DNA from 3 places in the Cupriavidus sp. 96C5-1 genome. Region 1 is predicted to be linked to each of the others. Evidence: predicted binding sites of a transcription regulator. Region 1 holds the regulator's gene; each other region holds the start of a gene.
What was found. Region 1 encodes sigma-54, which starts transcription at its own class of promoters, with help from an activator protein. Its sites were predicted from a motif close to TGGCANGNAANCTGCTTT; they were not measured.
Positions count from the first base shown of each region.

Region 2: AC3FOF_RS15850 (flavin monoamine oxidase family protein) is a predicted target of sigma-54. The motif match lies at 4,312-4,329, and genes of this name have one in related genera.
Region 3: AC3FOF_RS10705 (methanol/ethanol family PQQ-dependent dehydrogenase) is a predicted target of sigma-54. The motif match lies at 4,007-4,024, and genes of this name have one in related genera.

Region 1 is NZ_JBYOJU010000019.1:104,708-115,142, reverse strand. Features, by position in the region: gene AC3FOF_RS21100 (Na/Pi cotransporter family protein) at 1-387, opposite strand, end outside; gene AC3FOF_RS21095 (LysE family translocator) at 583-1,197, opposite strand; gene AC3FOF_RS21090 (adenine phosphoribosyltransferase) at 1,272-1,844, opposite strand; gene AC3FOF_RS21085 (DJ-1/PfpI family protein) at 2,005-2,583, shown strand; gene AC3FOF_RS21080 (ribbon-helix-helix domain-containing protein) at 2,644-3,027, shown strand; gene AC3FOF_RS21075 (monovalent cation:proton antiporter family protein) at 3,057-5,036, opposite strand; gene AC3FOF_RS21070 (KpsF/GutQ family sugar-phosphate isomerase) at 5,188-6,171, shown strand; gene lptC (LPS export ABC transporter periplasmic protein LptC) at 6,194-6,826, shown strand; gene lptA (lipopolysaccharide transport periplasmic protein LptA) at 7,008-7,652, shown strand; gene lptB (LPS export ABC transporter ATP-binding protein) at 7,696-8,481, shown strand; gene AC3FOF_RS21050 (RNA polymerase factor sigma-54) at 8,620-10,095, shown strand; gene hpf (ribosome hibernation-promoting factor, HPF/YfiA family) at 10,145-10,435, shown strand, end outside.
Region 2 is NZ_JBYOJU010000012.1:105,514-115,948, reverse strand. Features, by position in the region: gene AC3FOF_RS15875 (carbohydrate ABC transporter permease) at 1-706, shown strand, start outside; gene AC3FOF_RS15870 (hypothetical protein) at 805-1,032, shown strand; gene AC3FOF_RS15865 (M48 metallopeptidase family protein) at 1,044-1,580, shown strand; gene AC3FOF_RS15860 (RidA family protein) at 1,603-2,118, opposite strand; gene AC3FOF_RS15855 (c-type cytochrome) at 2,183-2,593, opposite strand; gene AC3FOF_RS15850 (flavin monoamine oxidase family protein) at 2,627-4,219, opposite strand; gene AC3FOF_RS15845 (PH domain-containing protein) at 4,671-5,201, shown strand; gene AC3FOF_RS15840 (endo alpha-1,4 polygalactosaminidase) at 5,219-6,106, opposite strand; gene AC3FOF_RS15835 (restriction endonuclease) at 6,400-7,452, opposite strand; gene AC3FOF_RS15830 (DUF1484 family protein) at 7,803-8,141, shown strand; tRNA gene AC3FOF_RS15825 (tRNA-Thr) at 8,380-8,455, opposite strand; gene AC3FOF_RS15820 (ClpXP protease specificity-enhancing factor) at 8,517-9,011, opposite strand; gene AC3FOF_RS15815 (glutathione S-transferase N-terminal domain-containing protein) at 9,081-9,692, opposite strand; gene AC3FOF_RS15810 (cytochrome c1) at 9,960-10,435, opposite strand, start outside.
Region 3 is NZ_JBYOJU010000006.1:221,137-231,571, forward strand. Features, by position in the region: gene AC3FOF_RS10690 (ATP-grasp domain-containing protein) at 1-703, opposite strand, end outside; gene AC3FOF_RS10695 (sigma-54-dependent Fis family transcriptional regulator) at 1,078-3,117, opposite strand; gene AC3FOF_RS10700 (hypothetical protein) at 3,315-3,713, opposite strand; gene AC3FOF_RS10705 (methanol/ethanol family PQQ-dependent dehydrogenase) at 4,154-5,962, shown strand; gene AC3FOF_RS10710 (c-type cytochrome) at 6,061-6,468, shown strand; gene AC3FOF_RS10715 (quinoprotein dehydrogenase-associated putative ABC transporter substrate-binding protein) at 6,528-7,367, shown strand; gene AC3FOF_RS10720 (hypothetical protein) at 7,411-8,043, shown strand; gene AC3FOF_RS10725 (tripartite tricarboxylate transporter substrate binding protein) at 8,133-9,086, shown strand; gene AC3FOF_RS10730 (ABC transporter ATP-binding protein) at 9,083-9,856, shown strand; gene AC3FOF_RS10735 (PQQ-dependent catabolism-associated beta-propeller protein) at 9,853-10,435, shown strand, end outside.

The DNA.
Region 1 (10,435 bases):
ATGGCCGGGCTTGCTGCCCTTCCATGACAGGTGCAGGATCACGCCGACGAAGATCAGCAGCGGCGACAGCCACGACAGGTCCAGCGAGAACACCTGCACCATGATGGCGGTGCCGACGTTGGCGCCCAGCATGATGGCCAGCGCCGGCGCCACGGCAATCAGGCCCTGGCCTACGAAAGAACTGACGATGACCGCCGTCGCATTGCTGCTCTGGACCAGGCCGGTCACGCCCAGCCCGGCCGCGAAAGCCGAGAACCGGTTGGAGATGCTCGAGGAGAGCACGTGGCGCAGGTTGGCCCCATACACGCGCAGGATGCCGACCTTGACGATATTGGTGCCCCACACCAGCAACGCCACGCCGGAAAGCAGATGAAGTAGTACGCCCATGGTGCGCCTTATGTGACCGGTGCCTCCATTGCCTATCGCAAGACTTCGCCCGGCCATCGTATTGTTGTCGATGGGGCATTATGCGCCCGCCGGCATGTGTGGGCAACGCCATGGCACGCGGCGGAAATGCCCTCAAACCCAATAGGCAAGCCGGTGCCGTGGTGGCGCGCCCACGGTCCTCCGGGGCGGGAACGCTCAGGCCGGCAGCGCCACCTTGATGCCGAGCGCCAGGAAGATGGCCCCCGCCACCCGGTCCAGCCAGCGGCCGGCGCCGGGCCGGTGCTTGAGCCAGTCGCCCAGCACGCCCGCGAACAGGCCGAACAGCGAGAACACCACCGCCGCCTGGAGCATGAACACCACGCCCAGCAACAGCATCTGCCAGCCTGCGTTGGCGGCATCGGCACGCACGAATTGCGGCAGGAAGACCAGGAAGAAAAGCGTCACCTTGGGGTTCATCAGGTTGGCGAGGACGCTCTGGCGGAACACCTTGGCGAGCGGCACCGCCGGCGCGTCGGCGCCCTTGCCCAGCGCGCCGCGCGAGCGCAGCGCCTGGATGCCAATCCAGACCAGGTAGGCGGCGCCGGCAAACTTGATGCACTGGAACGCCACCGGCGAGGAGCGCAGCACGGCGGCCAGGCCCACGGCCGCGACCACCGTATGGAAAAGGCAGCCCGAGGCAAAGCCCAGCGCCGCGACCACGCCGGCGCGCCGCCCCTGGGCCATGCCGCGCGCCAGCACCTGCAGGTTGTCGGGTCCGGGGGCGAGGGTGATTGCCACCGAGGTAGCGAGGAAGAGCAACAGGTCTGGCATGGCAAGCAACTCCGGGTCCGGGTGGCCGCGCCCGGGTGCAATGCCCGCGCGGCCGGCAGATCAATGGTCAGGCGTCAATGCCCTTCGAATCGGCAAACCGTGAACAGCGGCAGGCCGCTGTCGAGCAGGTGGCGAGAGCCGCCCAGCTCGGGCAGGTCGACGATGGCCGCGCCTTCCACCACCGTGGCGCCCAGGCGTTCGAGCAGCTTGCGGCCAGCCATCATGGTACCGCCGGTGGCGATCAGGTCGTCCACCAGCAGCACGCGGTCGCCCGGCTTGCAGGCGTCGGCGTGGATTTCCACCGTGGCGCTGCCGTACTCCAGTTCGTATTCCTCGGCCACGGTCTGGAAGGGCAGCTTGCCCTTCTTGCGGATCGGCACGAAGCCAAGGTTGAGCTCGTAGGCCAGGATGGCGCCCAGGATGAAGCCGCGCGCGTCGATGCCGGCCACCAGGTCGAGCCTGGCGTCCATGTAGCGGTGCACGAACACGTCAATCAGCACGCGCAGGGACTTGGGGTCCTGCAGCAGCGGCGTGATGTCGCGGAACATGACACCGGGTTGCGGCCAGTCGGGCACGGTACGGATGCGCTCGCGCAGGTAGTGGGTGACATCGCCAAGGGCGGACGACTGGATCGTGGTATTGGGCATGGGGAATCGGTTGGTCCCTGCCGGCGCGCCGGCAGGATGCGGTAATGGGTTACCACCCGGGCTGCCGCGAACGGCAACACAATGGGCCAGGCTCAGGCGGGCCGCACCGGCTCCGGCGCGGCGTCCCTGCCTGACAACCGTAACCATACAGGAGACCGCGATGGCCAAAAAGATCTTGATGCTGGTCGGCGACTATGCCGAAGACTACGAAACCATGGTGCCGTTCCAGGCCCTCCAGATGGTGGGCCACACGGTCCACGCGGTATGCCCGGACAAGGCCGCCGGCGCCAGCTGCGCCACCGCCATCCATGACTTCGAAGGCGACCAGACCTATACCGAGAAACGCGGGCATAACTTCACGCTCAACGCGAGCTTTGCCGATGTCGATCCGGCGGCCTACGACGGCCTGGTCATCCCGGGCGGGCGGGCTCCGGAATACCTGCGCCTGAACGAACGCGTGCTGGAGGTCGTGCGTCACTTCGCCAGCGCCAACAAGCCGATCGCCGCGGTCTGCCACGGCGCTCAGCTGCTGGCCGCAGCCGGCGTGCTGGAAGGCCGGACCTGCTCGGCCTACCCGGCCTGTGCGCCGGAAGTGCGCCTTGCCGGCGGCAAGTACGCCGACATCCCGGTCGACCAGGCCCACACCGACGGCAACCTGGTGACCGCGCCGGCCTGGCCGGCGCACCCCGCCTGGCTGGCGCAGTTCCTTGCCGTCCTGGGCACCAGGATCGTACATTAGAGGCTTCCGAACGCGGCTCGCGAGCTGGTCTCGCGGGCCGTCCCGAACGGGAGTTCCTCCATGTGTGAAATCTTCATCCGGGCCAATCCGCAGTCCTACGAGTGCCAGTCGCGCTCGCTGCGGCTGCATGGCGTGGCCACCAGCATCCGGCTCGAGAGCCTGTTCTGGGAAGTGCTGGAAGCGCTGGCGCAGCGGGATGGCATGAGCGTGGGCCAGCTCATCTCCCGGCTGCACGACGAACTGAGTGCCTACCGCGGCGAGGCGGCGAACTTCACGTCCTTCCTGCGGGTGTGCTGCCTGCGTTACCTGATGCTGCAGGGCGAAGGCCGCATTCCCGCCGACCAGCGGGTCCCGATCGGCTCGCTCGATGCGCGCGCCGTGCTGGACGGCCTGCCGCCGTCATGGGCGGAAGGCGCGCGCGCCACGAGCCGCGCCGCGGCCTGAACGCCAATCCCCGCGCGCCGGTTTCGCCGTCAGCCGGCGAGCATCCGCTGTTCGGCCACTTCCAGCGCCTCGGGCGGTCCGCGCAGCACGACGATGTCGCCCGGCTCCAGCACGGTTTCCGGTTCCGGGTCGAAGGCGCGGATGCCGCGCCGGCGCACCGCCGTCACCTCCACCCCGATCTGCTCCAGCCCGAGCGCGCCCAGGCGGCGTCCCACCGCGGTGGCTTCGGGACCGAGCGAGACGGAATGCAGGCGCACGGAATCCCGCTCGACCAGGTCCTCCTCGTCGTCGCGCCCGTGGAAATAGCCGCGCAGCAGGCTGTAGCGCGCATCGCGCGCCTCCTGCACCCCGCGCACCACGCGCCGCATCGGCACACCCAGCAGCACCAGGGCGTGCGATGCCAGCATCAGGCTGCCTTCGATGATTTCCGGCACCACCTCGGTGGCGCCAGCCTTTTGCAGCACATCCAGTTCCGAGTCGTCCACGGTGCGCACGATCACCGGCAATGCCGGCTCCAGTTCCTGCACGTGGTGCAGCACTTTGAGCGCCGAGGGCGTGTTGGCATAGGTGACGACGATGGCCGCCGCGCGGTGGATGCCCGCGGCAATCAGCGCCTCGCGCCGCCCGGCGTCACCGTACACCACGGTATCGCCGGCGCCGGCGGCCTCGCGCACGCGGTCGGGGTCGAGATCGAGCGCCACGTAGGTAATGCCCTCGCGCTCCAGCATATGCGCCAGGTTCTGGCCGCTGCGGCCAAAGCCGCAGATGATGGCGTGCTTCTCGGTCTGCAGGCTCTGCGCGGCAATGCGCGTCATATTGAGCGACTGCATCAGCCATTCGTTGGCGGCGAAGCGCAGCACGATGGCATCGCTGTACTGGATCAGGAACGGGGCCGCCAGCATCGACAGCAGCATGGATGCCAGGATCACCTGGATCAGCACCGGATCGACCAGGTTCAGCCCGTCGATCTGGTTGAGCAGCACGAAGCCGAACTCGCCGGCCTGCGCCAGCCCCAGCCCGGTGCGGATCGCCACCCCCTGGCGCGAGCCGAAGGCGCGTGCCAGGCCGGCGATCAGCACCAGCTTGAACACGATCGGCACGATCAGCAGCGCCAGCACCAGCCACAGGTGGTCGAGCACCACATGGATATTGAGCAGCATGCCGATGGTGACGAAGAACAGCCCGAGCAGCACATCGCGGAAGGGCTTGATGTCTTCCTCCACCTGGTGCCGGTAGGGCGTCTCGGAGATCAGCATGCCGGCCATGAAGGCGCCCAGCGCCATCGACAGGCCAAGCCGCTCGGTCAGGGCCGCCATGCCCAGCGTGACCAGCAGCAGGTTGAGCATGAACAGCTCCTGCGAGCGGCGCGCCGCCACCACGTGGAACCAGCGGCTCATCACCTTCTGCCCGACAAAGAAGATCAGGCTCAGCGCCACCACGATCTTGACCGTGGCCAGGCCCAGCGCCATCGCCATGTCGGAGGGATCGCGCGACAGGGCCGGGATCACGATCAGCAGCGGCACCACCGCCAGGTCCTGGAACAGCAGGATGCTGATGATGTTGCGCCCGTGCTCGCTTTCCAGTTCCAGCCGCTCGGAGAGCATCTTGGACACGATCGCCGTGGACGACATCGCCAGCGCGCCGCCGAGGGCTATCGAAGCCTGCCAGGACAGCGGGAACAGCCAGTTGAAGGCCCAGCTGGCCGGCACCACGGCCAGCATCGACAGCGCCACCTGCGAGCCGCCCATGCCGAACACCAGCCGTTTCATCGCCTTGAGCTTGCCCAGGCTGAATTCCAGTCCGATCGAGAACATCAGGAAGACCACCCCGAACTCGGCCAGGTACTTGGTCTGCGCGGTATCGCTGGCAAGGCCCAGCGCATGCGGCCCGATCAGGGTACCGACGGCCAGGTACCCCAGCATCGGCGGCAATTGCAGCATGCGGAAAGCGACCACGCCGAATACGGCGGCGGCCAGCAGGACGAGGGTCAGGTCCAGCGGAGAGTGCATCGGATGGGGTCAGGGTACGCCGGCCCGGGGCCGCGGCAGCCCGGCGCGGGCGGCCCTGCCGGCGGATAACGGCAAGCGCGGCAGCCACCTTGACCGCCCGATCGTCGGAACAGCCCAAGCGCCATCGCATTCGTTGGTATACTTCGTCGCCATGATAGCTAATTTCAATGCGGATCGAGCACTTCGGCTCGCTCGCGAAACCCTCCAGATCGAAGCCGACGCGGTCGCGGCCCTTGGCAGCCGCCTGGACGGCGCGTTCGCACAGGCCGTGCAACTGATTCTCCATTGCAGCGGACGCGTGGTGGTGTCGGGCATCGGCAAATCGGGGCACATAGGCCGCAAAGTGGCAGCCACCCTGGCGTCGACCGGCACGCCCGCCTTTTTCGTGCATCCCGCCGAGGCAAGCCATGGCGACCTGGGCATGGTGACGCGCGACGACGTGCTGATCGCCTTTTCCAATTCCGGGGAGACCTCCGAGCTGCTGTCGATCGTGCCGATCGTCAAGCGCATCGGCGCCAAACTGATCTCGGTGACCGGCAACGCCGCCTCCACCTTGGCCAAGCTGGCCGACGCCCACCTTGACGCGGGCGTGGAAAAAGAAGCCTGCCCGCTGAACCTGGCCCCCACCGCCAGCACCACCGCGGCGCTGGCACTGGGCGACGCGCTGGCGGTGGCGGTGCTGGACGCGCGCGGCTTCGGCGAGGAGGACTTTGCCCGCTCGCACCCGGGCGGGGCGCTCGGGCGCAAACTCCTGACCCACGTGCGCGACGTCATGCGCAGCGGCAACGCGGTGCCCAAGGTGCGCGAAAGCACGCCCCTGGCGCAGGCTTTGATGGAAATCACCCGCAAGGGCATGGCCATGACCGCCGTGGTGGACCCGGACGACCGCCTGATCGGCGTGTTCACCGACGGCGACCTGCGCCGCCTGCTGGAAACCCCGCGCGACTGGAAGACCGTGCCCATCAGCGAGGTGATGCACCGCTCGCCGCACACGGTGGGCCCGGACCAGCTCGCGGTCGAGGCCGTTCAGGTCATGGAGGCGAACCGTATCAACCAGATGCTGGTGGTCGATGCGGACCAGCGCCTGGTCGGCGCCCTGCACATCCACGACCTGACCCGCGCCAAGGTCATCTGATATCCGAGGCTAGCCACGACCTATGCGGGATTTCCTGTCCTCCCTGAGCCGGCTTGCGATGCGCATCCTGCCCCTGCTGCTGATGGCGCTGGTGGCCGGCAGCACTTTCTGGCTGGTGCAGGTCAATTCGCCGCGCGAAAGCACCGCGGGGCCGGTGGGCAAGAAGCACGAGCCCGATTACTACATGATCCGCTTCTCCGCCACCGAGCTTGCCGAGGACGGGAACACCAAGATGCGGTTCACCGGCGACAAGATGATCCACTTCGAGGACGACCAGACCTACGCGGTGACGCGCCCGGCCATGCGCGCCTACGAGATCGGCCGCCCGCCCGTCACCGGCCACTCCGACCGCGGCACGATGAACGCGGAAGGCTCGGTGATAGACCTGTTCGGCAACGCCTTCATCGTGCGCGCGCAGGGTCCCGAAGCCGCCAAGGATCCTCAGATGACCGCCGCCTCGGAATATTTCCAGGTGCTGATCAACGATGACATCGTCAAGACCGACAAGGCTGTCAGACTGACCCGCGGTCCGTCGGTGATGACCGCCAACGGCCTGATCTTCAACAATGTCACCCGGGAAGTACAATTGCTGGGTAATGTACGCGGCACCATCATTACGGTGCCACCGCCGGCGAGCCCAGCGAAGAACCCCTGACAAGACCAAGATCCGAGAGGCTGTTGCCAGATGAAGCAAAGCATGGCCAGGCGTGCGGGCGCAGACAATACCGATTCCGGTACCGTCTGCGCAGCCCCGCCGGCTTCATCAGGGAACGGTCGCCAGGAAACAAAGCCGCCCGCGGGCCAGAGCCGTCCGCGCAAACCGCCATCACGCCAACATGAATCCATTCCTGACGACATCGTCCTGTCGCCGCCGCAGCACTGCTGCATTGCTGACGCTGGCAGCCGTCCTCGGCCTCACGCTGGCCACACCCGCCAGCGCCGAAAAAGCCGACCGCGATAAGCCGCTGGTGCTGGAGGCCGACAACGCCAGCTACGACGACGTCAAGCAGGTCTATGTACTGACCGGCAACGTGGTGCTGACCAAGGGCACCATGGTGCTGAAATCCGACGCGGCCGAAGTCCGCACCGACCCCGAGGGCTACCAGTACGCGGTGGCGACCTCCAAGGGCGCCAAGCAGGCCTATATCCGCCAGAAACGCGACAATGTCGACGAATACATCGACGGCTGGGGCGACCGCATCGAATACGACGGCAAGCAGGAACTGTCCAAGCTGATCGGCCGCGCCCGCATGGCGCGCCTGGCCGGCGCCAAACTGGTGGATGAAATCCGCGGCGCGTTGATCACCTACGACAGCCGCAACGAGTTCTACACCGCCACCGGCGGCGCCGAGAATGCAACGGCGGGCAGCCCGTCCGGACGCGTGCGCGCGGTGTTGTCGCCACGCCAGGAACAGCCCGCCAGCGGCGCCGCCGGCAGCCCGGTGCAACTCAAGCCAGCACCCGCTCCCGTCAATCCCTGACCCCGACGCCGAAGCGTCGCCCCGATCCACGGATTCCGCCTTCATGACCGCTACCCAAACCGCACCGTCCCAGCCCGCCACCCTGAAGGACAGCAGCACGCTGGTCGTGCGCCACCTGAAGAAGCGCTACGGCTCGCGCACGGTGGTCAAGGACGTGTCCCTCGACGTGAAGAGCGGCGAGGTGGTGGGCCTGCTCGGCCCCAACGGCGCGGGCAAGACCACTTCGTTCTACATGATCGTTGGACTGGTGGCGCTGGACGAGGGCGACATCGTGCTCGACGACAAGCACATCAGCGGCCTCGCCATCCACGAGCGGGCACGCATGGGCCTGTCCTACCTGCCGCAGGAAGCGTCGGTGTTCCGCAAGCTCAACGTGCAGGAAAACATCCGCGCGGTGCTGGAACTGCAGCTCGACAACGGCAAGCCGCTTGGCAAGGCCGAGATCGAGCGCCGGCTGGACACCCTGCTGGACGACCTGCAGATTGCCCACCTGCGCGACAACCCGGCGCTGTCGCTGTCCGGCGGCGAGCGCCGCCGCGTGGAGATCGCCCGCGCCCTTGCCTCTGCCCCGCGTTTCATCCTGCTCGACGAACCCTTCGCCGGCGTCGACCCGATCGCGGTTGGCGAAATCCAGCGCATCGTCAGCTTCCTCAAGGCGCGCAATATCGGCGTGCTGATCACCGACCACAATGTGCGCGAAACGCTGGGCATCTGCGACCACGCCTACATCATCAGCGAAGGCGCGGTGCTGGCCGCTGGCCAGCCCGAGGACATCATTGCCAACGAATCGGTGCGCAAGGTCTACCTGGGCGAGAATTTCCGCATGTAGGGATGCCGCGCGGCACCGGCCGCGCACCTGTGCATGCGTGGCTCCACTGTCGCCTTTTAGCGTGCAATCGATCACGGCGACACCAGCGATAGCAATTTCCGTTCCACCAGTCCGGGAGTTGGGCATAAAATAGGCCGCATGAAACCGTCGCTACAGCTCCGCCTCTCGCAGCATCTCGCTCTCACGCCGCAACTCCAGCAGTCGATCCGGCTGCTGCAACTGTCCACGCTCGAGCTGCAGCAGGAAGTGGAACAGGCACTGACCGAGAATCCGCTGCTCGAACGCGAAAACGACTGGATCGAAAGCCCGTTGCGCGTGTCCTCGGATGGCTCCGTCAACCTGCAAAGCGCGCCGGCGCCGGCGCCGGCCGACGGCCAGGGCACCAGCGAGAACCGCCCCGACGGCGCCCCCGAAGCAGAAGACGGCTACAGCGACAGCGGCGAGGACTATGGCAACGACTGGAGCCTCGACGACTTCGCCCGCCGCCCGCAGGGCGACGACGATGAAAAAACGCCGATGCAGCTGCGCGACGCCGAGCCCACGCTGCGCGAACACCTGATGGAACAGCTCGCGCCGCTCAAGATTTCGCTGCGCGACAAGGGGCTGGCCATCTTCCTGATTGAATCGCTGGACGACGACGGCTACCTGAGCACCACGCTGGAAGAAATATGCAGCGAGCTGCCGGAAGAGCTCGAGTTCGAGGTCGATGAGATCCAGGCAATCCTGACCCTGCTGCAGAGCTTCGACCCGCCTGGCGTCGGCGCGCGCAACGCGGCCGAATGCCTGGCGCTGCAACTGCGCCGTCTGAAGCATCCGCAGCGCGACCTCGCGCTGACCATTGTCGGCAGCCACCTGGAACTGCTCGCGGTGCGCGACTACACGCGCCTGAAGAAAGCGTTGCAGGTGGACGAGCCCGAACTCAAGGCCGCGCATGAACTGATCCGCTCCCTGGCGCCCTATCCGGGCCACGCATACAGCCGGCCGGAGGCCGATTTCGTCGTGCCGGATGTTTTCGTAAGAAAAATCAGCGGCGGCTGGATCGCCCAGCTCAACCCGGATGTGATGCCGCGGCTACGTATCAACGACATGTACGCGCAGATTTTGCGCGGTGCAAAAGGCGACGCGGGCGCGGCCGGATTGCAGCAGAAGCTGCAGGAAGCGCGCTGGTTGATCAAGAACATCCAGCAAAGGTTCGATACGATATTGCGCGTCGCACAAGCTATTGTCGAACGTCAAAAGAACTTCTTCACCCATGGTGAAATTGCGATGCGCCCCTTGGTTTTGCGGGAGATTGCCGATACACTGGGTTTACACGAGTCCACCATCTCTCGGGTGACTACCAATAAATACATGGCAACGCCGATGGGGACTTTCGAGCTGAAGTATTTTTTCGGCAGTCACGTATCCACAGAAACCGGCGGCGCGGCCTCTTCAACGGCAATTCGTGCGTTGATCAAGCAATTAATAGGAGCCGAAGACCCCAGGAATCCCCTGTCCGACAGCCGGATTGCCGAATTGCTCGGCGAGCAAGGCTTCGTGGTGGCACGGCGTACCGTTGCCAAGTACCGCGAGGCGCTCAAGATTCCTGCCGTCAATCTCCGCAAGACTTTGTAGCCGAGCTGCGTCGCCTGCCTGATGCAGCTCTTTCAGAAGGAGAAACGCTATGAACTTCAAGATCAGTGGACACCACTTGGACATCACGCCTCCCCTGCGTGAGTACGTGGAAACGAAACTGGAGCGTATCGTCAGGCATTTCGATCAAGTCATTGGCGTAAGTGTGCTGCTCTCTGTCGACAATACAAAAGAAAAGGACCGGCGGCAGTACGCGGAAATCAATCTACATCTCAAGGGCAAGGACATCTTTGTCGAGGCGCATCACGAAGACCTGTATGCCGCTATCGACGCGCTAGTCGACAAGCTCGACCGGCAGGTGATTCGCCACAAGGATCGCGTG
Region 2 (10,435 bases), on a different contig from region 1:
CAGCGCCAACCCGTTCTGGGTGATGGCGCCCACCTTCGCGCACTTCAAGAAGCTGCTGTTCGACACGCCCTACCCGGCCTGGCTGCTCAATACCGTGATCGTCTCGACGGTGTCCACCTTTGCCTCGCTGGCGGCCAGCGTGCTGGCCGCCTATGCGATCGAGCGGCTGCGCTTCCAGGGCGCCAAGCCGGTCGGGCTAGCCATCTTCCTGGCCTACCTGATCCCGCCCTCGATCCTGTTCATCCCGCTGGCGTCGATCGTGTTCCAGCTCGGGCTGTTCGATACGCGCTGGGCGCTGATCCTCACCTACCCGACCTTCCTGATCCCGTTCTGCACCTGGCTGCTGATGGGCTACTTCCGCTCCATTCCCTACGAGCTGGAGGAGTGCGCGCTGATCGACGGCGCCACGCGCTGGGAGATCCTGGTCAAGATCATCCTGCCGCTGGCCGTGCCCGGCCTGATCTCGGCCGGCATCTTCGCCTTCACGCTGTCGTGGAACGAGTTCATCTACGCGCTGACCTTTATCTCCTCCTCCGAGGTGAAGACGGTGCCGGTGGGCATCGTCACCGAGCTGATCGAGGGCGACGTGTACCACTGGGGCGCGCTGATGGCCGGCGCCTTGCTCGGCTCGCTGCCGGTGGCGCTGGTGTATTCGTTCTTCGTCGAGTACTACGTCTCGGGCATGACGGGGGCGGTGAAGGAGTAAGGGAACGCGCGTGGCGAGGGCAGGCTAAAATGCGGCTTGTTGCGCGCCGGCGGCAGTCCCGGCGCCGTTGAATCATCCCGCTTCCAGGCAAGAATCACATGAGCCCCAAACCCGCCCGCACCCTGACCTTCAAGTGCAAGAAGTGCACCAAGCCCGTCACGCTGTTCCTGCAGAAAGTATCGGCATGCTCGCATATCACGCCGTACCAGGGCTGGTGCAAGTGCGGTGAACTGATGCGCCACGCCACCGGCGACAAGGATGCAGTGGCATCCTTCGTCAGCTCCGTCGACGGCAACTGGTCGCATCACCACCACCATCACCATTGAGCAGCCGTAACATGCCCGTCCCCGGCAGCAACGCCTGGCGCCCCGGCGTCAAGGACCCGCTGCGCTTCCTGAGCGCGTATCCGGAGGGCGTGCTGGACCAGGTGCGCCAGCTGGTTGCCGCCAACCGGCTGGGCGAGCACCTGGCGAAGAAATACCCCGCGCGCCACACCGTGCAGACCGACCGCGCGCTGTACGACTACACGGCGGAGCTGAAGCAGGAATTCCTGCGCACCGCGCCGCCCATCCACAAGGTTGCGTTCGACGCCAAGATCGACGTGGTGCATCGCGCGCTCGGCCTGCACACCGCCATCTCGCGCGTGCAGGGCGGCAAGCTCAAGGCCAAGAAGGAAATCCGCGTGGCGTCCCTGTTCAAGGAAGCGCCACCCGAATTCCTGCGGATGATCGTGGTGCACGAACTCGCGCACCTGAAGGAAAGCGATCACAACAAGGCGTTCTACCGGCTCTGCGAATACATGGAGCCGGCCTACCACCAGCTGGAATTCGACACGCGCCTGTTCCTGGCGTGGCGCGAACTCGAACCCGGCTAGCGCCCGCGCAAGCGTGCCGGCCCTACTTGCGGCGCGCGGCCACCACTTCTATCTCCACGCGCCAGGCGGCATTGGCCAGCCCCATCACCTGGAACACCGAACGCGTCGGCAGGTTCGGCTGCTCCCTGGTGCCGAAGAACTGCGTGTAGCCCTCCATGAAGCCGGCGAAATCCATCTTGTTGTCCTTGGCGGGATCGCCCACCAGGAACACCTGCATCTTCACCACGTCCCCCAGCCCCAGGCCCAGGCCGGCCAGGCTTTTCTCGATCGCCTTCAGCACCCCGACGGTCTGCGCCCTGGTATCGCCGCCATAGGCGAGCGGGTTGTCGCGCGGCTGGGTGGCGTCCTGCACCGGCGGCACCTGCCCGGACAGATAGACCGTGGAAACCGTGGTCGGAATCTCGACGGCGGCGGCGATGGGAAAGGTGGAGTTGGGGATGCGGTGACGGATCACATCGTCGGCGGCGTGTGCCGCGCCGGCGGCGAAGGCGGACAGTGCGCAGAGCGCGAGGACCGGCTTGCGGAAGTGAAATGACATGTAGGAATCCTTGTAGTTGATATCGGCGTTGGTGCTGCCTCGGGCGGACCTTGCGGCGCGTCGCTCAGTGCCGCAGCTTCGCGACGTTTTCCGCGGTGACGGTATCGGTGTACTGGTTGCCGAAATGCGTGCGCACGTAGCCCACCACGGCGGCGATCTGCGCATCGTCGAGCATCTTGCCGAAAGACGGCATGCCCTTCTGGCCGTTCAGCACCACATAGAGCGGATAGTCCGCTCCCGCCAGCCGGGGATCGCCGGCCAGCGCGGGATACGCGGCGGCGCCTTTCGCCCCTTGCGCCTGCGGCATGTGGCAGCCCTGGCAGATGGCATGGAAGATCGCCTCGCCGGAAGTCTGCTGGAACCTGGGCCCGGCGGAAAAGACCGGATCGGACTGCGCCTGCGCGAGCCCGGACAACGCCAGCCCCAGCAGCAGGGCCGGCACGGCAAGCGCACGTTGGAAGATCATGGCATTCATGGATGTGGATTCCTGTGGAAGCGGATCAGCGGATCACGAGACGGCACGCGCATGCAGGCGTTCGATCGCGTCGAGCGCGGACAGCAACGCGCCCTCCTGCCAGGCCGGGATATAGGAAGCATGCTCGCCCGCCAGCGCGATGCGGCCATCGATCTGGCAGAGGTTCCTGTAGTGCTTCTCCCGGCTTTCGTCGGTCCACAAGCCATAGCAGCCCTGCGACCACGGCACCCGGTGCCAGCCCACCGCGATGCCGTTGTCGAACTCCCGCGCATATTGCGGATGCAGCTGGCTGCCCTGCTCCACCGCGCGGCGCACGCGCTCCTGCGGCGTCATGGCGGTGAACTCGTAGGCATTGGGGCCGAAGGCGTAGGCGCCCAGCAGCACCGACTTGCCCTTGGCGCCGTAGCGCGTGGAGGGATAGGAGATGCGCGTGATGGGCAGGTCGGTATAGCTGATGCCACCGTAGATGGCTTCATCCTCCTCCCAGAAGCGGCGCTTGAACTGCAGGCCGATCTTGATGGAGGCGTCATAAGGTACCGCGTTGATGGCCTGCTGCATGGCGTCGCCCACCTGCACATCGAGCTGGCTCAGCACCGACAGCGGGATGGTGCACAGGCACCAGTCGGCCCTGGCCTGGGTGACGGCGCCGCCGTGCGCGTCGTCCGTATAGGTCACGGTGACACCGCGCTCGTCCTGCACGATCTTCGTCACCTTGGCGTGATAGCGGATCAGGCTGCCCACCTCGCGCTGGAAGGCCTGGGCAATCATGTCCATGCCGCCCACCGGCTGGAAGAGCGTGCTCTGGAATTCGTACTCCTGCCCGCTGGCGATATAGCGCCACAGGCCGGATTGCAGCAGGTCGCCCAGCTCCAGCGGCCTGGATGGCTTGGCCAGCGGCATCAGGCCGCCGCCGGGATCGGTCTCGTAGCCGCGCCGGTCGCTGGTGAGTGCGCTTTCGCGGTAGCGCATCTGCGCATCGAGCGCGCCCCATTTGCGCAGGCCCTCCAGCAGCTTTTCCTTGTCCTCACGCGTGAGCGCCGTGTCCAGGTTGCCCTGCGTGGCCGCCCTGCCGAGCAGCTCCGCCACATAGCCCTGGAAATCGCTCTGCACATGGCGGTAGCGCTGCGGCTTGCCGCCGTAGGCCTTGGCCGAGTGCACCAGCGCGTTGTAGTTGACCTGCACGAAAGGCTCGAGCGCCACGCCCAGCCGCTTGCAATAGTCGAGCACCGCATGGTGGTGGTAAGGAATGCGCCACGGCCCAGGATTCAGGTATTCGCCCTTGGCGAACTCGCAGCGCTGCACGGCGCCGCCCATCTCGGCGAAAACGTCGCCGCCGCGCAGGGTCCAGCAACGGCCGCCGGCGCGGCCGCTGTATTCCAGGATCTGCACCTTGTAGCCGGCGCGCCGCAACTCCAGCGCAGCCACCATGCCGGCCAGTCCCGCGCCGAGAATCAGCACCGAGGCGCCGCGCCTGGCGCCATCGAGTTTTGGCGGGCCCGTGTAGCCGGATTCCGCCGCGAGGCCGAGCGAGGTCATGGCCTGGTACATCGCCGCGCCACCCGCCGCCTTGCCGACCAGCGCAAGCAGGTCGCGGCGGCTGAAGGCCTTGTTGTCGATTGAAGTCATGTTCAGGCTGTCGAGGAGTCTGTATGGGGATTGCGCTTGCGCGCCGCCAACCCCGTCGGGCAGGGCACGGCAGCGCGATGCGCCGAATAGGCCACGCAACATCCATGCCATTTCTGGCATATCCGGTCGCGCCCCCCCACCGAGTCGTCGCTGGCCTGCCCATGCGCATCATCCGCAAAACGTGGCCACGCAAGGGATGATGCGCCGAATGCACCGGTGTCGCCAGGCATTCGCACCGGCCTGCCGGGCAGCCGGAAACAGGCCCGCGCCGCAGCGCGCAGGCATGCCTGGCAGAGCGATATGGCCCCACACGGGTGAGGCCATGACGCATAGCAGTGCACCGCGCTCAGGGTGGGCCGCAAACCATCCAGCGGCCAGGTCCGGCTCCGCCGGCGGCTGCCATCACCGCTATCATGTGGTATTCGCACCGGGCATCGCAGCCCGACAGCCCATGCCTACCCACCGCACCGAGAGTGAGCCCATCCCCGTAACGCCCGCCGGCGGCAAGACGCTGGCATGGCTCTTCCTGCTGGTCGTGGTGCTGCCGCTCGCGCTGTCCTATGCGGCAGCGCACCTGGCCGGCGGCGCACGCCATGCGCCGGACGCACGGCTCATACCTGGCATCACGGGCGCCGCCTTTGTCGTGCTGGCGTATTGCATGCGGCGTTTCTCCCTGTCGCTCGATGGCGGCAGGTTCAGGCTGCGCAGCAGCTTCTATACGATCGATATCCCGCTCTCCGACCTGGCCGGCGGCGCGCAGGTGCTGGACCTGCGCGAGCGCTCCCCGCTGCGCCCCAGGCTGCGCACGAACGGTTTCAGCGTACCGGGCTACAAGTCCGGCTGGTACCGCGGCGCCGACGGCAGCAGGCTGTTTGCCGCCGTCACCACGGATCGCGTGCTCTACCTCCCCACCAGGCTCGGCTACGGCATCCTGCTTAGCGTGCAGGATGCCGAGGCTCTGCAGCGGCGCCTGGCCGCCTGAAGCAGCCGTACGCTACCTCAATCGCAGGCGTAGCGGAACGCATCGTCCAGGTTCAGCGGCAGCACCAGCGTACGCAGATGCGCCGCCTTGGCCGAAGCGCACAGCGCGGCGCGCGTCGCCGCATCCTTGTACCTGGATGCGTACTCCACGTTGAAGACCGCCTTGCCCTGGGTGGAAAACGGCGCGTAGCTGGCGCACTCCTTGTACTGGAAGCACTGCTCGTTCACCGCGAAATCGAACGCCGTCGCCAACTGCGCGATCTGGTCCACATCGTTCTTCAAGCCCACGGCCAGCCCCCGCGCATGCGCCTCGTTCGCCAGGAACAGGTTGTAGTCGAGTTGCGTAGCCGCCGTCAGCGGCAAGCCTGGCGCGTTGGTATAGCCATCGACGTTGTCCGCATCCACGCCATCGCAGCCCTTGGACTTCGCCAGGTCCATCCGCCCCTGCATGATCCTGCGCACATTGGGCGAGCGCGTATCCAGCCAGCGCTCCCCTGGCCAGCCGGACAAGGCCTTGCCCATGTCCGCGGCTGCGAACTGCTTGAAATCCGCTCGCCAGTTCTCGGAACTGCCCGCGGAAAAATAGCAGACCACCCGCTTGCCCTGCCCCTTCAGCACATCGATGGTGGCTTGCGGCGTATCGAAGAGATCGATGTCATAAACCTGCGCCGCGTAGCTGGTGTTGATCGTGCCGGTCAACTGCAGCTGCCAGGTGTCGGTGGCGACAGGCATCCAGTGCGTGGGGGCCGGCGTTTGCGCCGCCGGCGACGAAGCCGCGGCGCTGACTTTGGCCGGCGATACGGTTTGGATGGTGGCGCCCGACTGCGCGGCGCCGCCATCCCCTCCGCAGGCCGTCAGAGCGGCGGGCAGGAGCAGCCAGGCCAGGCATGCGAGTCTTGAGATCAAGGGTGGTTCCATTTGATGGCTGACGGTTGCAAGGATTGAAGCAAGCGCTCTAAAAATGGACGTCGGCTTTGAAGAAGGCGATCTTGAGCGCTTGCCGTGGATCACGGTATGCGAGCTGCGTAACGAGGCCAAGACGGACCACATGACCACGGATTAATCTGATTTACGGCTTGCGATGGTACAGCGATACTTCCGACTCACCTTCCTTTCGGACTGCGAAAATAGAAACGCGCCTGCCGAAGCTGAGCGACTAAAGACGCTGTCTTGCAGCGTCTGGCGAGTAGACTGAAGCCTCAAGCGGCAAGCTTCATTTTCACCTTGCACCTCGGATAGTTGGTGCAGCCCCAGAACGGGCCGCGCGGCCCATTCCGCCTCACCAGCTTCACCCCACAAGCCGCGCAGGTGGGCGTCCTGTGGTCACCATCGAACGCCAGTTTGAGCAACCCTGCTTGCTGGGCCGGGTCCAGCTTCTGGATGCGCTCCAGAATCCCCGCCCCGTCCAGCAACTGAATACCCGCTTCGGCTGCATACTTCTTCGCCTCACCCGTGTAGCCACTGAGCGACCAGAACACGCCGCGTTTGATCTTGTGCTGATGCATGACGCCGCCGAGCGCGCGGACCGGTTCCACCTTCACTGCCGTTTGCCACGCCTTGCATTGCACAAGGGCCATCGGCTGGTCCATGCCCTGCTTGTACAACGTGGCGTCGATGCCGCCGTCCGCGCCATGCGGGACTGTCGTCACTGTGAAACCAAGTTGCTCGTAGTACGCAACGCATAGCAACTCGAAGCGCTTCCACTCCAGCACGCCCAAAGCTGCGAGCGACCATCCGTGGATTTGTGGCGGGGCGGAGGGCGCCAGCCCCGGAGTCGCCGCGATGCCGGCCGCTGGCGCTGGCGCTGGCGGAGCCAACGGTGCCTGCGATGCCGCATGGCTAGACCCGCCGCGCTCGCGGCTCGATGGGCGGCGGCTCGATTGGCGGGGGCTCGATGGGCGGGGGCTCGATGGGCGGGGGCTCGATGGGCGGGGGCTCGATGGGCGGGGGCTCGATGGGCGGGGGACCTCGGACCCGGCCTGCGCCGTGCTACGCGTCTTGATGTAGGACAGCAGACCAAGAAAGCAGAACATGACGGCAGGTATCCAGGCCATCTCGCGGCCGACCATGGCAATGCCGCGCAGGAAGGGATTCGCCGCCAGCATGGCCGGAATAATCGCATGCAGCCCGATATACGCACCGACCCCAAGCAGGACAGATACCCACCACGGCGACGCCAGCAAGATGTCAGAAATCCCCGGTTCTTTTCTTCTGCGACCCATGATTGCACCCGCCCGTTTTGTTGTTTGCAAGGCTTGATCTGCCGAATACTACACAAATTGTTAAAATTGTGATGTGGCTTGACGGGTACGCTTGACACTCGCAACGGAGCAATCAAGAATGGTCCATCACCGAAACAACGGTGATCGGGTTTAGCAGCCTGAATATGTCCAAGGTGTACAGCCGCGTCCCGCGCGGCCCTATTCCAAGGAGGCTGCATTGCCCAGTGTCTTCGCTCGTTCCGAGCAAATTAATCCACCTACCGCTCGATCAAATCCTCCCGGCGTCTATCGCTCGCGGCAACGCGCTTGCGCCGAGCCAGAGAGTACGACTGCCATTGTCCTAAGCAGTGCCACGGTGTCAGCTCCAGTCAAGACAGCCCATGGATAAGCACGCCGGATCATCGCGCCCGCTGGCAGGCTTGGAGCAACGCTACCTGATCGCCGAATTAGGTCCATTAATCCGCGCAGATGAACCGCAGGCGATGGATCGTGCAGCGGAGATCGTCGGTCAACTTGAAGCGTGTGGAGATCATGTCCGCAACACGGCAATGGAAAGCTGCGATGAACTGCTACGTGTCAGCGCTGGAATTGGCTTGATGCTAACGCTGCTCGATCAGTCCAGCACTGCATCCGCCGACGATGGTGGGCGGCACTGCATACTGACATTGCTTAAGCGCCAGCTCGATCGCGCGGTGGATGATCTTCAACGGCTGTTCTGAGCATCCCCCGCAACCTAACGCGACGTGATCCAGCCGCGTGAATGGAGCCGCCTTGAGGGCGGCTCTTTCTTGGTGCGGGTGGGAGACAAGCCCCAAGCGGGCCGATGCCCCCTATTGCGCCCCCAGAGTCTCCCGGATGCCAACGAACCCTGGCGGACGTTGGCAAACAAAAAACCCGCGTAGATGCTTGATCTCACGCGGGTTTCTGGACTTCCCTGTACTGCTTGGTATTTGAAACTGGTGCCGGCTGCAGGACTCGAACCCGCCACCTGATGATTACAAATCAACTGCTCTACCTGATGAGCTAAGCCGGCATATTTGGTGCAGACCGCGATTCTACTGCATGCGGCGCAAATTGACGATGGCTTCCTGCGCTTACTTCACTACCTTCAACGACGGCTTGCGGGCACCGATGCGTGAGACCGGCGGCGGCGTGGGTTCGTCGTCGTCGTGGTCCTGGCTGGCTGGCGCGGTGACCGGCGCTTCGCTTTCCACCGAGGCCAGCTTGGGCGGCGGATTGTTCTCGCGTTCCGTGGCGGCCTGGGTTTCGGGGACGCTGCGTTCCACCGGGAAGGCCATGCCCTGGCCGTTTTCGCGCGCGTAAATGGCGAGCACGTTTTCGATGGGCACGTCGATCTTGCGCGAGATGCCGCCAAAGCGGGCGCTGAAGCTGATCCACTCGTTGCCCATGTCCAGGCCGCTGGTGGCGTCGAAGCTGACGTTCAGCACGATTTCGTTGTTCTTGACGAACTCGCGCGGCACGCTGGTGTTGGCGTCGACGAAGACGGCGATGTACGGCGTGAAGCCGTTGTCCGTGCACCATTCGTAGATGGCGCGGATCAGGTAGGGCTTGGTGGAGGTTTCAGGCATTGTGCTTCCAGTGGCGCGTGGCGCGTTCCGGGCGGCCCGAGGCGATTGGCTTCGGGCCGGTGGGCCGGTTTAGCGGCGCATCACCTTTTCCGACGGGGTGAGCGCTTCGATGTAGGCCGGGCGGCTGAAAATGCGTTCGGCGTACTTGAGCAGCGGGGCGGCGTTCTTCGACAGTTCGATGCCGTAGTGGTCCAGGCGCCACAGCAGCGGGGCGATGGCGACGTCGAGCATCGAGAACTCTTCGCCAAGCATGTACTTGTTCTTGACGAAGATCGGCGCGAGCTGGGTCAGGCGGTCGCGGATGGCGGCACGGGCGCGCTCATGGTTCTTCTCGGCGGCCTTGCCCTTCTCGTTTTCGAGGGAGTAGACATGCGTGAAGAGTTCCTTTTCGAAGTTGAACAGGAACAGGCGGGCGCGGGCGCGCTGCACCGGATCGGCCGGCATCAGCTGCGGGTGCGGGAAGCGCTCGTCGATGTACTCGTTGATGATGTTCGACTCGTACAGGATGAGGTCGCGCTCGACCAGGATGGGCACCTGGCCGTAGGGGTTCATCACCGAAATGTCTTCCGGCTTGTTGAACAGGTCAACATCACGGATCTCGAAATCCATGCCCTTTTCGAACAGGACGAGGCGGCAACGTTGGGAGAACGGGCAGGTGGTGCCCGAATACAACACCATCATGGTTGGATTCCTTTGATGCTGGGTCGGTTGACTGGATCGGTATTCTGGCAGAACCGATATGGAGAAAGCAAATTAGAGATGTTTAGCGCACATATTGACGCTATTTTGGGGAGGGCGGGCGCTTCAAAGTGCACAAGTGCGGTGCCATGCGATGCCGCGGCACGTTGCCGGTAAAGCAAAAAGGGCTGGAGCGGAGTTGCTTTGACACAACATCCACTCCAGCCCTGCGCCCCTCAGGCCCCCGGCCCTCCGGGGCTTTACCGCGTGTTACTTGATGTCCTTCCAGTACGACGCGTTCAGGCGCCAGGCGAAGACGGTGAACACGCCGAGGAACATCAGCACCCACACGCCCAGGCGCTTGCGCTGGTTCTGGGCGGGCTCGGCCATCCAGTCCAGGAAGCCGACCAGGTCGGCAACCGACTGGTCGTACTCGAGCGTGCTCAGCTTGCCCGGGGTGATTTGCTCGAAGCCGGCGAACTTGTGGACCTTCTCGCCGTGCTCTTCCACCTCGGTGAACTTGGCGGCGCGCTGGCCTTGCAGCTCCCACAGCACGTGCGGCATGCCGACGCTCGGGAATACCAGGTTGTTCCAGCCCGTGGCGCGGTTGTCGTCACGGTAGAAGGTGCGCAGGTAGGTGTAGAGCCAGTCGTCGCCGCGGGCGCGGGAGATCACCGACAGGTCCGGCGGGGCGGCACCGAAGAAGGCCTTGGCTTCCTTCGGCTGCATGGCGATGGTCATCATAT
Region 3 (10,435 bases), on a different contig from region 1:
TCGACGGTCCGGCCGCGCCCTGGAACAGATAGGGGCAGTCGTGGTGCGCGGCGATGCGCTGCAGGCTGATGCCGACCAGCTGGACGCCTCGGCGGTGGGCGACGAATAGCGCGGACATCGGCAGGCCGGGACTGCGCCGCTGGAAGTAGCGGGTGGTATCGACGGCACTGACGGCACTGACGGCACTGACGGTGCTGATGGTGCCGCTGGTATCGGCGGCATCCTCGGCGGCCAGCTGGCGGATGTGCCAGCCGCCGGTACCGCCGACAGCCTTGCACAGCCAGCCAGACGGATCGCGCGGCATCTCCAGGCGGGTTTCCGGATGCGCAATGCCGAGCGCGGCCAGCAGCGGGAAGAAGACACCGGGCTGCTTGACGCCGCGCACCGTGGCGGCGCTATTGCCGAACAGCGGCACCAGCGCGTGGCCGGCATCGAGCAGCTCGGGCCGTTGTTCGAAGCCGCTGCCGGCAACCCAGCCAGACGGATGCTCGGTGTCGCGCAGCCGGCGCAGCGCGGCGAGCAGGTGCTCGCCGTCGACGGCCATCGTGCCGGCGGCGCCGATCGGCTCCCAGCGCGCCGCGACGTGCCGCGTGTCGGCGTCGCCGAACAGGTCCAGCGCGGCCACGCGCAAGCCGGCTTGCGCCGCGGACTCGGCCATCATTCGCGAAGACAGGCCGGCAACGATGAGGGTTTGGGAGGGCATGGCGGCTCGAGGGGAGTCAAGAACAATGGGCTTCGCTTTGCGTGGCGCCGGGTCAAGCCGGCCCTCTCCCCGTTGGGGGGAGCGACAGCCGCCGCCATCTCGAACGGAGCTGGAGCACCCTGTCGCCTTCATCAGGCTGCCGCTCTCCGCACGGCGGATGAGGGGCCGGGGCAATGCGTGGGCGCGTCCCGTGGCGCCACGCCGGAGAGAGGCCAATGGCTGCGCTGGCGCTCGCTATCAAGCAATCGGCATACCAGGCGTGGCACGCAGGCGCAAGCGGGGGCATCCGGCCTGCTGCACGCGCGGGGGACAGTGGCACTGTCACTGCCGCTTTCCGCGCAGGCTGTCACGGCTCTGCCGCGTGCCTGGCGGCGCTACGGCTGGTCGGCCGTCTCTGCCTGCGCCAGATTGATATGCAGCCGGTGTATCTTGCGGTACAGCGTGTTCCGGCTGATGGAGAGCGAGCGGGCCACCGTGCTGACGTTCCAGCGGTGCTTGTGCAGCAGGCCGAGGATGGTGTCGCGCTCATTCAGCTGGATGGCATTGAACTGCGCCAGCGCCCTCGCTTCGTCGTCCGGCATATCGGGCGCCGCCGGCCTGGCGGGCTCGCGGGGCAAGCTGGCTTCCGCCGCGCCCTGCGTGATTTCCGCCGGCAGGTGCTGGCACGCGATGGCGTCGCCATCGCAGAGCGCCAGCGCAGTGCGCAATACATGGCGCAACTGCCGGAGATTGCCGGGCCAGGGGTAGCGCAGCAGCGCCTGCTCCGCCTCCGGTGCCAGCGCCGGCGCCCGCTCCGGCTCGGCCTCCTCGGCGAGAATGTGCTGCATCAGCGTCAGGCGATCGGTGCGCTCGCGCAGCGGCGGCAGGCGCAGCTCGATGCCGTTGAGCCGGTAGAACAGGTCTTCGCGGAACTGGCCGCTCTGCACCAGTTCGGCGAGGTTGCGGTGGCTCGCGCTGACCAGCTGGAAATCGACCTTGACCACCGCCTCGGAGCCGAGCGGCGAGACCTGGCGTTCTTCCAGCACGCGCAGCAGGCGGGACTGCAGGGTCATGGGCATGTCGCCGATTTCGTCGAGAAACAGCGTGCCGCCGTTGGCCTGGATGATCTTGCCGCGCCGGCCTTCGCGCTGGGCGCCGGTGAACGCGCCGGCGCGGTAGCCGAACAATTCGCTCTCGATCAGGTTTTCCGGCAGCGAGGCGCAGTTGATGGCAACAAAGGCGCGCTCGCGCGCCGGGCTCATCTGGTGCAGGGCATTGGCGAAAACCTCCTTGCCGCTGCCGGTTTCCCCGTGCAGCAGGATGGGGATACGCCGGGTGATGACGCGTTGCGCCAGCCGGACCTGGGCTTCCATCTGCGGGTCGCCAAAGGCCAGCCTGGCGGACGGCGCCTCCGTGGCGAGGCTGCGCGCGGCCACGGCCGGGGGGGCCACGTCCGCCGCCCGCGGCGCGGGCTGGCCGATGACCGGCTTTGGGCTGCCACTGGCGCCAAGGTTTGGCTGCTGCGCCACCATGAAGAAGCGGTTCGACGCGCTCGCGCGATAGACCGGCACCGGGTGGAAGGAGTGGCGCGCGCACCGCGCCAGGATCTCGTCGAGCGAGGTCTTGAACAGTTCGTCGATCTGCTTGCCGAGCAGCGCGGACAGCGAACGGAAATCCAGCTGGAACAGCGCACTGCGGTTGGCTGCCAGCACCCTGCCGTTGCCGTCGATCGCCAGCTTGCCTTCATGCAGGGTGTTGACGAGTTCGGGGCGGCTGTGGAAATGGACCTGGTGCGCATGCTTGAAGCGCTCGTCCATCAGCCGGTTCTCGATCATCTGGCGGGACATGCCGACCAGCACCAGCGAATGCTGCTGCAGCAGCGGTGAACGGCTGGTGACGTCGAGCACGGCGGTCAGCTCGCCGCGGTCGTCGAAGATGGGCGAGGCCGAACACGTCAGCGAGGTGTACTGCGCAAAATAGTGTTCATTCTGCCGCACCGCAACAGGCTCGGCTTCGATCAGGCAGGTACCCATGCCGTTGGTGCCGGCTTCGCGCTCGCTCCAGACCGCGCCGGTGCGGAAGCCCAGCGGTTCCACGTCCTGCGAAAAGCCGACGGACGACACCATATGCACGATGACGCCGTCCACATCGGTCAGCACGACGGCCAGCTCGGGGTCGGCGAGCTGCTGGTAGAGCGTGGTCATCTCCAGCTTGGCGCACGCGATCAGGTCGCTCATGCGGTCGCGCCGCACATTGAACTCCGGCTGGGTCAGGATCGGCGGCATGGCCTGTTGCGCCGGATCCAGCCGGAAGTCCCGCAGGCAGCGCGCCCAGGAGCGCGTCACCACCGAGCTGTTCTGTGCACCGCACAACTCTCCGTTGACGACGTTCAGGATCTGCGCGACGTGGTGACTGGCGGATTGAAGTATTGTCACCGAGCTCCTCCTTTAGCCTGCGGGCTTCTTGTGCGGTGCAATCTGGTGTGGGCTGCGATCTGCTGCGACGCAATGTAGGAAGCGGCCAACGGTGGTTGTGTTCGTGGAAGCCGATTTCCTTCGGGGAGGTGACACTATAGGCCGGACTCCGGATTGCATCAACGTGGCGGAAACCCTCGATTTCGAGGGCCCCCGGCTCAGCGCGCCGCCCGCGTCGCCGGTGCAATGCCGCAGGCGTGCAGCGCTTCCTCCTGGATGCCCCGATAGCGCCTGGCGGCGTTCTTCCCGTATTCCGGATCGCGGAATATTGCGCCGCCTTCACCGCCGAGCGTGGCGTACCTGGCGAAGGTAGAGGATTCGACATAGTCGTCGTAGGGCAGCCGCGCAGCGATCTGGTCGATCGCGCACGCGCACTTGTACAGGTAGGCCTGGGCGCCGCCGTTCTTCGCCATGCACTCGCCCACATATTCGACGCGGGCGGTGGTGGGGTAGTTGTTGGCAGGCTGGTCTTGCTGCGTCTGCGCGCCGGCCGGCATCATGGCCGATGCCGCCAGCAGGCAGGCCATATGCCGAAGGCCGAAGAAGGAAGGCAGCATGGGGGTCTCCTCGTGTCGGGCGATTTCATACGCCGCTGTTTTTTCGCAAGCTTTGCACGGCTCGTCACGCACGCCGACGCAAGTCGCGCGCCAGCCGGCCACGGCGCCGCGCCTAGGCGGCTCTGCCGCCTCGGCTGGTCCAGTTATGACACATATTGTCCCGGCATCGCCCCGCCCCCTGGAACGAATGGGTGCGCATTGCCACGGCTGGGCGGCGCATCGCGAATCCCGCTTTGCGATCCAGCGTTCAAGACGTACTGGAGGCGCGCGTTGCAGGCACGGGGGGGCGGGTCGGGCATGGATCGTGCAAAAGACGGCGTGGCACCTGACCAAGGGCTGCCAGGTTCGCAACCCGCGCAATCAGTTTCAGTCGAAGAGCCAAAGGCGGCGCGCAGGAAGCGGGATCCAGACTTTGTCACGTAAAGAAAGACGGAGGAGACATGAAATTCCGGACCATGATGGTGGGGATGGCGATGCTTGCCACGGCCACCGTGTCAGCCACTGCACGCGCGGATGCCGAACTGGACAAGTTGCTGGCCAACCCGGCCAACTGGGCTGCCCAGGCGGGCGACTACGCCAATCACCGCTACAGCGAACTCAAGCAGGTCAACGCCGGCAATGTGAAGAACCTGCAGGTCGCCTGGACGGTGTCCACCGGCGTGCTGCGGGGCCATGAAGGCTCGCCGCTGGTGATCGGCGATACGATGTTCATCCATTCGCCCTTCCCGAACAAGGTGATCGCGATCAACCTGAAGGACCAGTCCTTCAAATGGAAGTACGAGCCCAAGCAGGAAAGCAACGTGGTGCCGGTGATGTGCTGCGACACCGTCAACCGCGGCCTGGCCTACGGCGACGGCAAGATCCTGCTGCAACAGGCCGACACCACCCTGGTAGCGCTCGACGCCAAGACCGGCAAGGTCATGTGGAGCGTCAAGAATGGCGATCCCAAGGTCGGCGAGACCAATACCAATGCCCCGCACGTCTTCAAGGACAAGGTCATCACCGGCATCTCCGGCGGCGAGTTCGGCGTGCGCGGCCGCCTGATCGCCTATGACCTGAAGACCGGCAAGAAGGTCTGGACGGCCTGGAGCACCGGCCCGGACAACGAACTGCTGTTCGATCCCGCCACCACCATGACCTGGACCGACGGCAAGATGGCGCCGGTCGGCAAGGACTCCTCGATCAAGACCTGGAAGGGCGACCAGTGGAAGCTGGGCGGCGGCACCACCTGGGGATGGTATGCCTACGATCCCAAGCTGAACCTGGTCTACTACGGCAGTGGCAACCCGGGCACCTGGAATCCGGCGCAGCGTCCGGGCGACAACAAGTGGTCGATGACGCTGTTCGCGCGCGACCTGGATACCGGCAAGGCCAAGTGGGTCTACCAGATGACGCCGCACGACGAGTGGGACTACGACGGCGTCAACGAAAACGTGCTGGCCGACCTGAACATCAAGGGCAGGAAGGTGCCCTCGCTGGTGCACCTGGACCGCAATGGCTTCGGCTACACCCTGAATCGCGAAACCGGTGAACTGCTGGTGGCGGAGAAGTACGATCCGACCATCAACTGGGCATCCAGGATCGACATGAAGAGCGGGCGCCCGATCGTCAACGCCAAGTACTCGCCCGCCACCACGGGCCCGGACGTCAACGTCCAGGGCATCTGCCCGTCGGCGCTCGGGACCAAGGACCAGCAGCCGATGAGCTACGACCGCAAGTCGGGCATCTTCCTGGTGCCGACCAATCACGTCTGCATGGACTATGAGCCGTTCCAGGTGGAGTACACCGCGGGCCAGCCGTATGTCGGCGCCACCCTGTCGATGTACGCGACCCCGAAGAGCCACGGCGGCATGGGCAATTTCATCGCCTGGGACGCTGCCGCCGGCAAGATCCTGTGGTCCAAGCCCGAGCGTTTCTCGGTATGGTCCGGCGCGCTGGCTACAGCGGGCGATATTGCCTTCTATGGCACCCTGGAGGGCTATGTGAAGGCCGTCAATATCAAGGACGGGAAGGAACTGTGGAGGTTCAAGACGCCCTCCGGCATCATCGGCAACGTCTTCACCTATCAGTTCGAAGGCAAGCAGTACGTCGGCGTTTACTCGGGCATCGGCGGATGGGCCGGCATCGGCATGGCGGCGGGGCTGGAGAAGTCTAGCGAGGGCCTGGGCGCGGTGGGCGGCTACAAGGACCTGGCGAAGTACACCGAACTGGGCGGCACGCTGTTCGTCTTCGCGCTGCCGACGACCTGATGCCTGTCCTTCCCGCCTCACGCTACATAGCCTGAAACAGCCGTGGCTGGCGGCCCGGCGCGGCCGCCAGCCACGTGCCCCCACAAGGAGTTGAAGAGATGTTCCGTTCCTCAATGGTAGTGTTTGCCCTGCTGGCCTGCACCGTGTGCGGCGCGCAAAGCAAGAGCGAAGCCGCGCAATCGGCAGCACCTTATACGGTGAGCGAAGGCAACAAGGTGGACACCAATACCCTGCAAGGCTGGAAGACCTGGCGTGCGATGGCATGCGAGCGCTGCCACGGCGCGCAGCAGGAAGGCATGGTCGGCCCCTCGCTGGTGGATTCCCTGAAGAAGCTGTCGAAGGACGATTTCCACAAGATCATGATGGAGGGCCGGATCGACAAAGGCATGCCGAATTTCGGGGGATCCGACATGATGCAGAAGAACTGGCAGAACCTGTATGGCTATCTCAAGGGCCGCTCGGATGGCAAGATCCAGCCGGGCCACGTCTATCCGGCCGAAAAATGATGACCGGGCCGACACAGAGGAGCCGACGCAGGCGCATCGGGAGACTGGCGCTGACGACAATGATGCTGGCGGGCGCGCTGGCGGCGCGGCCAGCCGGGGCGCAGGCACCGCCGCCGGACAAGGTGCTGCGGGTCTGCGCCGACCCGAACAGCCTGCCATCGTCGAACCAGCGCGGGGAGGGCTACGAGAACAAGATCGCGCAGGCCATGGCCCGCGATCTCGGCAAGGAGGTGGCCTACACCTTCTTCCCGCAGCGCATGGGCTTCGTGCGCAATACGCTGCGCGCCAGGGATCCTGACACCGGCCGCTGGAAATGCGACCTGATCGTCGGCGTGCCCAAGGACTACGAACTGACGGCGAACACCCGGCCGTACATGCATTCGACCTATGCGCTGGTGTTTCGCCAGCGCGATGCGCTGCGCGGCGTGGCCACGCCGGAGGACCTGCTGAAACTGCCGCCCGACATCCTGGGCAAGCTGCGCTTCGGCATCTTCTCGCGCGCGCCGTCGGTGGACTGGCTGCTGCGCAACCGGCTGTTCGAGCAGGCCGTGGTCTACCAGCAGCAAAGCGGCGATCCCGACGAGGCGCCGGGCGGCGTGGTCGAGCGCGACCTGCTGGCCGACAAGATCGACGTCGCCATCCTGTGGGGGCCCATCGCGGGCTATCTGGCCCGCCAGCATGCGGGGGCGGGCGAATGGGTGATGGTGCCGTTCCGGCCTGACCCGCAGCTCAAGTTCGATTACGAGATCGCCATGGGCGTGCGCTTTGGCGAAAAGGCGTGGAAAGATGAAGTGGATCGCTGGATTGCAGGCAACCGGGACAAGATCGATGCGATTCTCGCCGACTACCGGATTCCCCTGGTGGACGACAAGGGCAATCCGGTCGCGGGCCGGCCCTAGGCTGCGCATCGCCTGTGCGCTGTTGTGCGGCATCGCGGGCGCCGTGGCGGCGAGCGCCGTCCGTGCCGCCGGCGATCCCGTCAAGCCGGCGGAGCAGTTGCTGTTCATGGCCGACCACCTGAAGACCGTGCGGGTGCCGGCCGATCTTGTCTACCGCTTCGACAAGGGCGGCAGCCTGGTGCCGGCAGGCAGCGAGGAAGTGCACGTCAGGCTGTCGCGCAGCAGCAAGGGGGTGAGCGCGGTCGTCAGCGATGCCGCCGGCGCCGCTCCCTTCGCGCTCGAAGCGCCGTTGCAGGGCAATCCTGTCATTCTCTACTTCCTGGAGAAGGATATTGCCGAGATGGGCCGGCTGACCGGCGGCCAGCCGCGCTATTTCCAGAAGCGCATCCGCCTCGCGCTGGCGCAGGGCCCGGCCATCACCCCGGTGACGGCGGAGCTGGACGGCAAGCCGGTACCGGCGCGGCAGATCGTGATCCAGCCCTACCTGGACGATCCCAACCACGTCCGCTTCGAAAAGCTGGTCGGCAAGCGCTACACCTTCGTGCTGTCCGGGCGCGTGCCCGGGCAGGTGCTGCTGCTCAAGAGCGAAGTACCGGGGGAGGCGCCGGATCTGGCGCGGGATTTCATCCATCCGCTGCAAACCGAAACCCTGCGCTATCTCGGCGCCAAGCCATGACCAGCCGAATCCACGGGAAGCACGCCAGTGCGCGCCGCAGCTTCCTGCGCGCGGGGCTGGGCGCGCTTGCCGCGCCGCTGCTCGCCGGCATGGCGGACCGGGCCCAGGCCCAGGCCAGCGCGGGCAGCATGGCCGGCGGCTATCCGTCGCGGCCGCTCACGCTGATCGTCCCCTGGCCGGCGGGCGGCGCCACCGATATCACGATGCGCATGCTTGCGGACCTGGCCAGCCCGGTGCTTGGCCAGCCCATCGTGGTGGAGAACAAACCGGGCGTGGGCGGCACGCTGGTGGGGCCCGCGCTGGCCGCCGCAAAGCCGGACGGCTACGTCATCGGCCAGTTGCCGCTGACGCTGTACCGCCTGCCGCACCAGCAGAAGACGCGTTGGCAGCCGTTGCGCGACATCCAGCCGGTGCTGATGATCTCGGGCGTTACCTTCGGCATCCTGGTCCCGGCCGACAGCCCCCTGCGGTCCTTGGCCGACCTGCTCGACTGGGGCCGCGCGCATCCCGGCCGGTTGACGGTGGGCTCCACGGGCATCGGCACCACGGCGCATCTCGGCATGGAAGACATCCTGTCGCGCAACGGCGTCTCCTATGTGCATGTGCCGTATCGCGGCACCGCCGACCAGATGCTGGCGGTCGCCAACCACTCGCTGATGGCCGGCGTCAATTCCACCGGCTTCGCGCCGTTCGTGGCGTCCGGGCAACTGCGCCTGCTGGCGGTATTCAGCGAGAAGCGTTCGGCGCACTGGCCCGAGGTGCCTACCGTGAAGGAGCTTGGCTATCCGGATGCCGTCTATAACTCGCCGTACGGCATCGGCGTGCCGCACGGGACCGATCCGCGCATCGTCGGCCGCCTGCATGATGCGTTTCATCACGCCATGTTCCAGCCCCGCCATATCGCCGAGCTTGCCAGGTACGACCAGGAGCTGACCTATCTGAATACGGCGCAATACCAGGCCTATCTGGAACGGGCCTGGGTCAAGGAGCGGGAATTTGCCGAACGCCTTGGCCTTGGCGTCGGACAGGAGACATCGTCATGACGCGTGCCCCGGAACCCGCCTTGTTCGCCCACGCGCTGTCCTGCGAAGGCGTGCGCAAGCGGTTTGGCGACCGGGCCGCGCTCGACGGCGTGTCGCTGCGGGTGCGGCGCGGCGAGCTGGTGGCCCTGCTGGGACCGAACGGCGCTGGCAAGACCACGCTGTTCCAGATTCTCGCCGGGCTGTTCGCGCAGGATGAAGGCCACGTCGAAGTCATGGGTGCGGATATGCGCGCGGCGCCGGTCCGGGCGCTCGCCCGCATCGGCATCGTGTTCCAGCAGCCGGCCATCGATCTCGACCTGTCGGTGCAGGCCAATCTGCTGTTCCATGCCGATCTGCATGGCTTGCCGCGCAAGGAGTCCGCTGCCCGGATAGCGCCGCTGCTCGATCAGCTGGGCCTGGCGGAGCGGCGCCGTACCCCGGTGCGCGAACTGTCGGGCGGCAACCGCCGCAAGGTGGAGCTGGCGCGCGCGCTGCTGCACCAGCCCGACCTGCTGCTGATGGACGAAGCCACGGTCGGCCTCGATCCGGCCTCGCGCGTGCAGATCGTGGCGGAAGCCCGGCGGCTGGCGACGCAACGCCGGGTGGGCGTGCTATGGGCAACGCATCTGGTGCAGGAGGCCGAGGCGAGCGACCGCGTGGTGGTGCTGCATCGCGGCCGCGTGCGCTTTGACGGAGCGCACGCGGAACTGATGCGCGTGGCGGGCAGCGGGAGCCTGGAAGCGGCATTCCTGTCCCTGACCGGGACATCGGAACAGGAGGAGCGGAAATGACGAGGCGCCACGCGGTGCTGGCCCGCTTGCGGGCAACCTTGCTGGCAGGACTCTGCCTGGCGCCGGGCGCGGGCTGGAGCGCCGGCACCGGCCAGCTGTTCGTCTCGAACGAGAAGGACGGCAGCCTCACCGTGATCCGGGCCGATACGCGCCAGGTGACCGGCACCCTGGCGCAGTGCAAGCGGCCGCGCCACCTGCAGTTCTCGCCGGACCGTACCCGCCTGTATGTGGCCTGCAGCGACGACCACCGGATCGACGTGATCGACGTGGCCACCCGCAAGACGGTCGGCGCGCTGCGCGTGGGCGAGGATCCGGAAATGTTCGACCTGAGCCCGGACGGCAAGTCCCTCTATGTGTCGAACGAGGAGGACGCCCTGTTGTCGGCCTTCGACCTGGCCTCCGGCAAGAAGCTGTTCGAGGTCAAGGTCGGCGAGGAGCCGGAAGGGGTCAAGGCCAGCGCGGACGGCAAGCGCGTCTACGTCACCTCGGAGGTGGCGAACATGGTGCACGTCATCGATGTCGCGGCGCGCAAGGTGGTCAAGAACATCCAGGTAGGAAACCGGCCCCGCCGCTTCATCC